DNA from 2 places in the Paenibacillus sp. NMA1017 genome. Region 1 is predicted to be linked to the other one. Evidence: riboswitches for the same ligand, from Rfam matches in the RefSeq annotation. Region 1 holds a riboswitch; the other holds the start of a gene.
The links. Region 1 has a riboswitch for S-adenosylmethionine ahead of metA (homoserine O-acetyltransferase MetA). Riboswitches for the same ligand answer to the same signal wherever they lie in the genome.

Region 1 (4,639 bases):
GTCATGGCTATACAAGCAAAAAGAAAACCAGTACAGGCAGGAGCTGAACAAATTCAGCTTAACTAGAACGATTATTGAAGGCATTTCGGACGGTCTTTCACTGGAGCATATCGGAATGAAGACAGGTTTGCATCGTAGAGAGATGGTTGAAGCTGTGGAGCATTTGGATAGAGATGGTATTGATATGGAGAAGCTGATCCACAAGGAATTGGTGAATGTATCTGAGGAGGAGCAGGCAGCTATCTGGTCTGCTTATGAAGAGTTGGGGGATACGTTGCTCAAGCCCGTCATGCTGAAAGTGTATGGGGAAGAAAAGGCAACGGAAACAGGACTGGATCAGATTTATGAGCGTCTACGTCTGATCCGTATACGGTTTCGTCATCAGCAGGTACCCGACCGACATGTTGGATAATATAGAACTGGTTGGATAAAGCTAGGTATTAAAGTATATTCAGGGTCCAACATACTAAAAAGCAGCAGCCAGTTCCTCACAGGACACGGCTGCTGCTTTTTATGACCAAGCTTGAAAATCGAAAATAAGAATCCAACTCGGGGACTTTTTTCCCTTTTCTTTTTAAACCCAGTCTTTCTTGCGGAAAATACAGAACATACTGACACCTAATGCTACCATGATACCAATGACGACAAAATAGCCATAACGTGTATGAAGCTCAGGCATATTATCGAAGTTCATCCCATATATTCCGGTAATGACCGTCAATGGCATAAATACAGTCGTAATTGCCGTAAACACACGCATAATTTCATTGGCACGGTTGGCGATACTGGATTGATAAGCTTCTCGAAGGTTACCCATCAAGTCGCGGTAAGTTTCAAAAGTCTCCGAAATTTTCACAGCATTTTCATAAATATCGCTGAAATATTTTTGCAATTGATCGTCGATGAGCCGCAAATCCCGTTTGTTCAGGGTATTGATGACTTCCTTTTGTGGACCTAACACTTTTTTCAGCCACAGAATCTCACTGCGTAAGCCGATGATTTCGTTCAAATGCGACTTTTTCGTATGCATTAGAATATCTTCTTCCAGCTTTTCAATGCGAACTTCAATCCGGTCACCAACCAGAAAATAGTTGTCAACAATCAAGTCGACCAACAGATACATAAAACGGTCAGGCTGACTGACTTCTTGCTCCCACAGCATAGGCTTGAGGGTACGAAGCTCATTGATTTTCTGCTTGGTCACCGTAATGATAAAATGGCGGCCGAGAAAAATGTTCAAAGCTCGCAAAAATATTTCTTCATCATCAAAACGAATGCTATTTACAACGATAAAATAATGACTTTCATAAATTTCAATCTTCGGACGCTGTTCTTCTTCACTCAAACAGTCTTCTACTGCAAGATCATGCATGGAAAATAAAGGCTGGAGCACTGCCAGATCATCGACATCGGCATCAATCCAATAAAAACCTTCTGCCGGTGCAGTAAGCGCCATTTCAATTTCTTCGACAGGGGTAAAAACCCCGTTGTTGACCAAACGGATTTTCATATATGTCACTCCTTATGCTCCGTCGTAACGGAAATACGTTTACCTTAAGCATAAGGAATGAACTCAGTAGCCAGTTAGCCGGTGCGGGTAAGCGTGCATTCTCATTAAAAGCCGGAGGCTTTTGGAGCATGCAGAGCCAGGCGTCCCGTCTTTCGGCAAGCTGAAGTCATTCCTATGCTGTTATTCAGGGATCGCCGCCTATTCGGACTCGGGTCGCCTTCCATTCCGGATTCACCTCTCAAATGTTCTTTTTTAGATTGCCACAGTATCGCAGGAAACACTCAAATCTGCACTACTGCTCCATATTTTTACCTAATAGCACTTGTATAGTATAACGCTCGGCCTACGGCCTTTCAAGCGCAAAATCATGGGCAAAATCAACAGTAGTGGTAAGAGCTTCAGCGATAGGAGGGATATGATTTAACCTATGGAAAAGGTAGACAAAATGTGAATGCAGGTTACAAATTTACAAGTCCCATCTTGACGAAGCCCAGCCGATGCATTAAAGTGAACAACAAGAACTTTGTGACCCAAAATGAATATAGCGAAATCTTATCAAGAGCAGGTGGAGGGACTAGCCCGATGATACCCGGCAACCGGCGATTTTAATCGCACGGTGCTAATTCTTGCAGGACGCGCGCTTTGTACAAAGAGCGTTGCCCTGACAGATGAGAGAGGCGCATATGGATACAAATATGACCTTTCTCTAACCAGAGAAAGGTCTTTTTATTATATGCCCGGCATCTCAACAAGACGATTTTCGCAAAACTTACCGAACAAGGAGTGAGTTTACATGCCGATTAAAATCCCAGACACGCTACCTGCCAAGGAAGTGCTGGAGGGCGAAAATATTTTCGTAATGGATGAAAGCCTGGCTTATCATCAGGACATTCGTCCGTTGCGTATCGCCATTTTGAATTTGATGCCTACAAAGGAAACGACCGAAACCCAACTGTTGCGCTTGGTCGGCAATACGCCGCTGCAAGTGGACGTCACGCTGGTTCATATGAAGTCTCATGTATCCAAAAATACATCGCAAGAATATTTGAACATGTTCTATAAAACGTTTGACGAGATCAAGAACAGTCGTTTTGACGGCATGGTCATTACAGGAGCCCCGGTAGAACAGCTTGAGTTTGAGGATGTGAACTACTGGGAGGAGATCCGGCAAATCTTTGAATGGACGAAAACGAATGTAACTTCGACCATGCATATCTGCTGGGCCTCACAGGCAGGCTTATACCATCATTTCAATGTCCCGAAATACGGGCTCGACTACAAATGCTTTGGCGTATTTCCACACACCGTGATTAAACCTAAAGTAAAATTGCTACGCGGCTTTGATGAACTGTTTTATGCTCCTCACTCCAGACATACGGAGGTTCGGCGGGAAGATATTGATCATATTGCCGAATTAGAAGTTTTATCCGAATCCGAGGAAGCTGGAGTGTACCTTGTAGCCACGCTTGACGGTAAACAAATTTTCGTAACTGGGCATTCTGAATATGACCCGCTTTCACTGAAATGGGAATACGACCGCGATGTGGCCAAAGGAATGGATATTGAAGTCCCTAAAAATTATTTCCCAAATGATGATCCTGAGCGCACCCCCCCCTCAATTTGGCGGGCGCACGCCAATTTATTATTCTCGAATTGGCTGAACTATTATGTATACCAAGAAACACCTTACGATATCGGGCCCCAGATCTAAAAAGGGGCTTGTAGTTTACCTTTGCACAGTACCACCTTGCAGTAGCGCAGCGTTATAGTCTTTGACATCCATTTTTGCAGGATATGTTATAGCACCCACTATGGAAGTTAACAGGAGGATTCATATGAGTGAGAAACAGTGGAAAATCGAAAGCAGATTGGCACAAATCGGTTCAGTAGAGGAGCCAGTAACCGGGGCTGTTAATTACCCGATTTACCAATCTACGGCGTTCCGCCATCCCCGTCTGGGTCAAAGCACAGGATTTGATTACATTCGGACGATCAATCCCACGCGAAAGGTACTGGAAGAGGCTTCTGCTGCACTTGAATCGGGTGATGCAGGCTTTGCATGCAGCTCAGGTATGGCCGCGCTGCAAACGGTATTTGCATTGTTTGGACAGGGAGATCACCTCATAGTATCGCTGGATCTGTATGGCGGGACGTATCGTTTGCTGGAGCGTATTTTATCTAAATTTGGTGTAACAGCCAGTTATGTGGATACGAACGATCTTGAAGCGCTCGAACAGTCATGTCGACCGAATACAAAAGCTGTATTCATAGAAACGCCTACAAATCCGTTAATGATGATTACTGATATTCGAGCGGTGGCTAAATGGGCATCACAACATCAGTTGCTTACTATTGTAGATAATACGCTGCTAACGCCATATTTCCAGCGGCCATTGGAACTGGGCGCGGATATTGTGGTACATAGCGCAACCAAATATTTGGGCGGACACAACGATGTGCTGGCAGGGTTGATCGTAACCAAAGGCAAAGAGCTATCAGCTGAAATTGCATTCCTGCACAATTCCATAGGGGCCGTGCTTTCCCCAAGCGACTGCTACCAGTTGATGAAGGGCATGAAGACGTTAGCGCTGCGTATGGATCGACATGAGCATAATGCAACAGTGCTGTCTAACTATTTACTGACGCATCCGGCGGTGGCGGAAGTATTTTATCCAGCTCTCGAAGGCCATCCAGGTCGTGAGATTCAAAATAAACAATCCAGCGGAAATACGGGTATCTTCTCCTTTAAAGTAAAGGATGCTCGTTATGTGGAACCTTTGCTTCGTCACATCAAGCTCATTGCGTTTGCGGAAAGTCTCGGCGGTGTGGAATCGTTAATGACCTATCCCGCTGTGCAGACACATGCGGACATACCAGCAGAAATTCGGGATGCAGTCGGGGTAGATGACAGGCTGTTGCGTTTCTCCGTAGGCATTGAGCATACAGACGACTTAATTGAAGATTTGCGTTCGGCGTTGGAAGCAGCACGTCAAGAAGTAGAAGGGGGAGAGCTGCAATGATAGAGGATGCGAGGAGGATCGGGCAGGATCTGAACAAAGAGCGGAAGTTCGCTACCAAGTTGCTGCATTTTGGTTCTGAAATTGACAGCGTTACGGGAGCATCGAGCGT
Region 2 (4,639 bases), on a different contig from region 1:
GCTACTCCCGTGAAGCACTTGTGTCCGGTTTTACTATTTTAGGTCAAGGTCAATTATCGTTGACCAAGTTCCTGATGCTGACGGATCGAGTCATTGATTTATCTGACTTTAACCTGCTGCTGGAAACCATTCTGGAGCGATTTAATCCAGCAAGGGATCTATTTATTTTCAATCACACGTCACACGATACACTCGATTACACAGGCCGCAAGCTGAATCATGGCAGCAAGGCGATCCTGATGGGAATAGGTGAGCCTGTACGTGAATTGCCTCGCGTTTATGAAGGGGGCGATCTGCCGGGCATTCGTGAAATTGAGCCCTATTGCGGAGGTTGCCTCGTCGTATCGGGTGCGTCTTTTGAGCAAGAGCCTGAGCTGGCGGCACGTGTATTGGAGCGATTAGCTGCGGGTGAGCAAGAGTGGCCGCTTGTCTTTATCGTGGATGATGCCAAAGAAGTTGTTCGCTCCCAAGCCTCGTTCCTGTGGACGGTATTCACACGCTTTAACCCGGCTACAGATATGTACGCCGACAGCGAAGTGCGTTTGCATCATCTGAACTATAAGCTGCCGATTGTAGTGGATGCGCGTATGAAGCCGGGGTATCCGGATGAGGTGTTACCGCGTGAGGATATTGTTAAGCTTGTAGATCAACGATGGACGAGTTATTTCGCTTGACGCCCTAATGAAACCCTAATGAAGCCTACAGCCGGATTTTACATGTATAAGGAGGCGGAAGCATGATACGCAAGCTACTGGGTGAGCCGCCACGTGTGAACAAGGGCATCCTGCTGGATGCCATGAATAGCATGTCAGATATGTTAAACCTGCTGGAGCGGCAAATTCAGGCTGATGGAGATCCGACCCACGATTTTCGGAAGGCGGATATTTTAACACGTGGTCTAATGTCATCTCTGGATGAACTGGAGCAGAGCCATCATGCTGCCGCCTTTTTCCGTATGAAAGTGAAAGCCGGATATGCTGAAGATATGAGTGAGGATGAAAAATCCGACTATGCATTGTATGTTTTCTTTTATAAAGATGGGTTTGTTCGGGTTTTCTCTATTTTGGATAAGCTGGGTAACTGGCTGAATGATCTGTATGATTTAAAAACAGGGCAGTATAAGGCGCATTATTCGTATTTTACCGTGTTGCGGCAGCTCAAGTATCTCAAAATGCATCCTGTATTGACCGATAATTTAATTGATATCAAGGACACTTACAGCGATGCCATCAATCGGCTGCGTAAGCGTCGGAATACGGAAATACACTATATGAATACGGAAATGCAGGATGATCTCTGGCAACGACACCGAGCTTTGTATGGAAAAATCCAACTGGAGGACCTCGATCACCATTTGGAAGATTTGCAGCAGGGCTTGGAAATGGTGTGTCGGTCGCTGTCAAACGCCTTTACTTATACTGCGAAACAATGGGAGAACCGGGCAGTACGCCCAAAAATATGATAGAAAATATCCTTTGACAAAGCAATGTAAACTATCTATACTGAAACCTAGTTTCAGAAAAATGCTTGAATTATGTTTTTTATATAAACTTAACGGACAGCTAAAGCTGGAGTTTAACATATTTTTCTTATCCAGAGAGGTGGAGGGACTGGCCCGATGAAGCCCGGCAACCCGTTCTTTCCCGGTGTAATACACTGGGAGGGAACATGATGGTGCTAATTCCTACAAAACCGCTAGAGTTATAGCGATTTTGGCAGATGAGAAAAGGTTCGCAATGTGGGGCCCTTTTCATTCTGTGAAAGGGGCTCTTTTTTGTATAAAAAAATAGCGATTTTATACAATCCTGAGAGATGACAACTGGTTAAAAAGGGTAAGGAAAGAAGTGAAGGGGGTCGCAGCACGTTGATAGAGCTTAAGCAGTTAACCAAGCATTATGGCAAAGGCAACCGACGCGTTAATGCGCTGTCTGGGTTAAACCTTTCTATAAAGCGTGGAGAAATATTCGGGGTGATTGGTCACTCCGGGGCGGGAAAAAGTACGTTGATCCGCTGTATTAATTTATTGGAGCGCCCTACTTCAGGTGAAGTATGGGTAGACGGGGTAAACCTCACCACTGTGAGTCAATCCCAGTTACAGAAGCAACGTCGAAAAATCGGAATGATTTTTCAGCATTTTAATTTGTTATCTTCGGCGACGGTGTATGACAATATTGCATTTCCATTGCGGCTGGTAAACACGCCCAAGCAGAAGTTGGACAAGAAGGTCCGTGAACTGCTGGAACTGGTGGGTCTGGAAGAACACAGTGGAAAATATCCGTCACAGCTCTCAGGTGGGCAGAAACAGCGGGTAGGCATTGCACGGGCGCTGGCTAGTGATCCTCATGTATTGCTGTGTGACGAAGCGACTTCTGCGCTTGATCCACAGACGACGGGGTCTATCCTGAAATTGCTGCTGGATATTAATCAGCGCTTTAATTTAACCATCGTGCTGATTACACATGAAATGCACGTCATTCAAAGCATTTGTGATAAAGTTGGCGTCATTCATCAGGGCGACATCGTGGAGCAAGGTCCGGTGGCGGAAGTATTTTTGAAGCCGCAGCACCAGGTAACCAAGGACTTTATCCAGCGGGAGTCAGAACATCCCGAGGAGTTGCAAGCAGCGATTGCGGCAGCAGGTGGCGGCGAGTCAGCGCAGGTGGTGCGTATCTCCTTCTTGGGCAGCAAAACATATGATGCGATTCTGTCGCGTACGGCTCGAAGCACTGGTGTTGATTTTGCGATCTTGCAGGGAACCATATCTACGATTAAAAATGTACCGTATGGACAGCTGATCGTTCGTTTTGAAGGAAATCATGAGGATATAGAGCATACGTTGCGCGAAGTGTCTGGGCAAGGACTTGATGTGGAGGTGATCGGACAATGAGCGAACTTGATTTTTCACAAGTGAGTTGGGAAGAGCTAGGGAATTCTACGCTGGAAACCCTTCAGATGCTTGGGGCATCCGCATTGTTCACCCTCATCATTGGTTTGCCGCTCGGTATATTATTGTTTTTGGCGAGTCGCTCCTCGTTGACTCTGATGAAGGCGATATACATTGTATTATCATTTATTGTTAACATTTTACGTTCCGTACCTTTTATCATTTTGATCGTTGCACTTATTCCTTTTACACGATCGCTGGTAGGTACCTCGACCGGGGTGCTGGGAACCATTCCGCCATTGGTTATCGGGGCTGCCCCATTCTTCGCACGTCTTGTCGAAACGTCACTGCGTGAAGTGGATAAGGGTGTCATTGAAGCCGCACAAGCGATGGGGGCCTCGACAGGACAAATTATCCGGCGTGTGCTGTTACGTGAGGCACTTCCGGGTCTGCTCGCTGCATTAACCATTACTGTCGTTACACTCGTATCCTACACGGCAATGTCCGGGATGATCGGGGGCGGTGGACTGGGTACACTGGCTATCAACTACGGCTATTATCGTTATGAAACGGCTGTAATGATCGTTGCGGTCGTGCTGATGGTCGTATTGGTGCAATTGCTGCAAATGGCGGGAGATCGCCTCGTGCGGCATTATACTCGAAAATAGGGAAAACATATAGATATCCTTATTGATCAGGACGTCAGCTCCTGAATATTACAAATTATTGGAGGGGTAATAACATGAAGAAATGGGTATTGGCTGTATTAAGCTTGACATTAATTGCGGTGCTGGCTGCTTGTGGTACTAAGAGCACAACATCAGATACAAACAATGCGGCCGAAAATACAGGCGGATCACCACGTGAAGTGGAGCTGAAAGTTGGAGCTTCTCCTGTGCCGCATGCGGAAATTTTGGAAGCAATCAAGCCTCAGTTGGAAAAAGAAGGGGTTCGTCTCCAAGTCGTTCAGTTTAACGACTATGTACAGCCGAACGTTCAATTGTTTGACAAGCAACTGGATGCCAACTTCTATCAACATGTACCTTACTTGGATGTGATGAACAAAGAGCGCAAAATGAACCTGGTTTCTGTGGGCGCAGTTCATTTGGAGCCATTCGGTATCTACTCCCAAAAATATAAAAAGCTTGATGAACTCCCAGATGGCGCAACTGTAGCCATTCCGAACGATGCAACAAACGGAGGCCGTGCTTTGTTGTTGTTGGAGAAACAGGGTCTGATCAAGCTGAAAGACGCAAGCAACATTGAGGCTACCGTAAAAGATATTACTGAAAATAAGAAAAACCTGAAATTCAAGGAGCTGGAAGCGGCTATGCTGCCACGTCAGTTGCCTGAAGTAGACATTGCGTTGATCAACACGAACTACGCTTTGGAAGCGAAGCTGAACCCTACGAAGGATGCACTGGCACTGGAAGACAAGGATTCTCCATATGCTAACGTTCTGGTAGCACGTCCTGATAATAAAGATTCCGAAGCGATTCAGAAGTTGCTTAAAGCTTTGCAATCTCCAGAAACTAAAAAATTCATTGAAGATAAATACCAAGGCGCAATTATCCCGGCATTTTAAGTAGGGAACGAGAACGCATTGCACGAAACCCCCAGATTCTCTTGAACAAGAGGACTGGGGGTTTCTTTTTGAATGGAGTTGTAGGGGAAGCTTAAATATTTTATACTTGGGGGTGACCGATCTCTGTGAACAGGAGGAAAATTGTTGAGAGATAAAGTCGCATTCATAAC

Region 2: it holds a riboswitch for S-adenosylmethionine, as region 1 does, so the genes downstream of both, AC5ELV_RS14565 (methionine ABC transporter ATP-binding protein) here and metA (homoserine O-acetyltransferase MetA) in region 1, are expected to answer to the same signal.

What each region holds. Positions count from the first base shown of each region.
Region 1 is NZ_JBZXYR010000001.1:786,032-790,670, reverse strand. It holds gene AC5ELV_RS03745 (HRDC domain-containing protein) at 1-412, shown strand, start outside; gene corA (magnesium/cobalt transporter CorA) at 575-1,510, opposite strand; SAM riboswitch class I at 2,060-2,185, shown strand; gene metA (homoserine O-acetyltransferase MetA) at 2,304-3,221, shown strand; gene AC5ELV_RS03730 (PLP-dependent transferase) at 3,346-4,530, shown strand; gene AC5ELV_RS03725 (aminotransferase class I/II-fold pyridoxal phosphate-dependent enzyme) at 4,527-4,639, shown strand, end outside.
Region 2 is NZ_JBZXYR010000005.1:70,902-75,540, forward strand. It holds gene AC5ELV_RS14555 (UbiD family decarboxylase) at 1-674, shown strand, start outside; gene AC5ELV_RS14560 (Cthe_2314 family HEPN domain-containing protein) at 737-1,462, shown strand; SAM riboswitch class I at 1,587-1,726, shown strand; gene AC5ELV_RS14565 (methionine ABC transporter ATP-binding protein) at 1,865-2,887, shown strand; gene AC5ELV_RS14570 (methionine ABC transporter permease) at 2,884-3,552, shown strand; gene AC5ELV_RS14575 (MetQ/NlpA family ABC transporter substrate-binding protein) at 3,627-4,469, shown strand; gene AC5ELV_RS14580 (SDR family oxidoreductase) at 4,614-4,639, shown strand, end outside.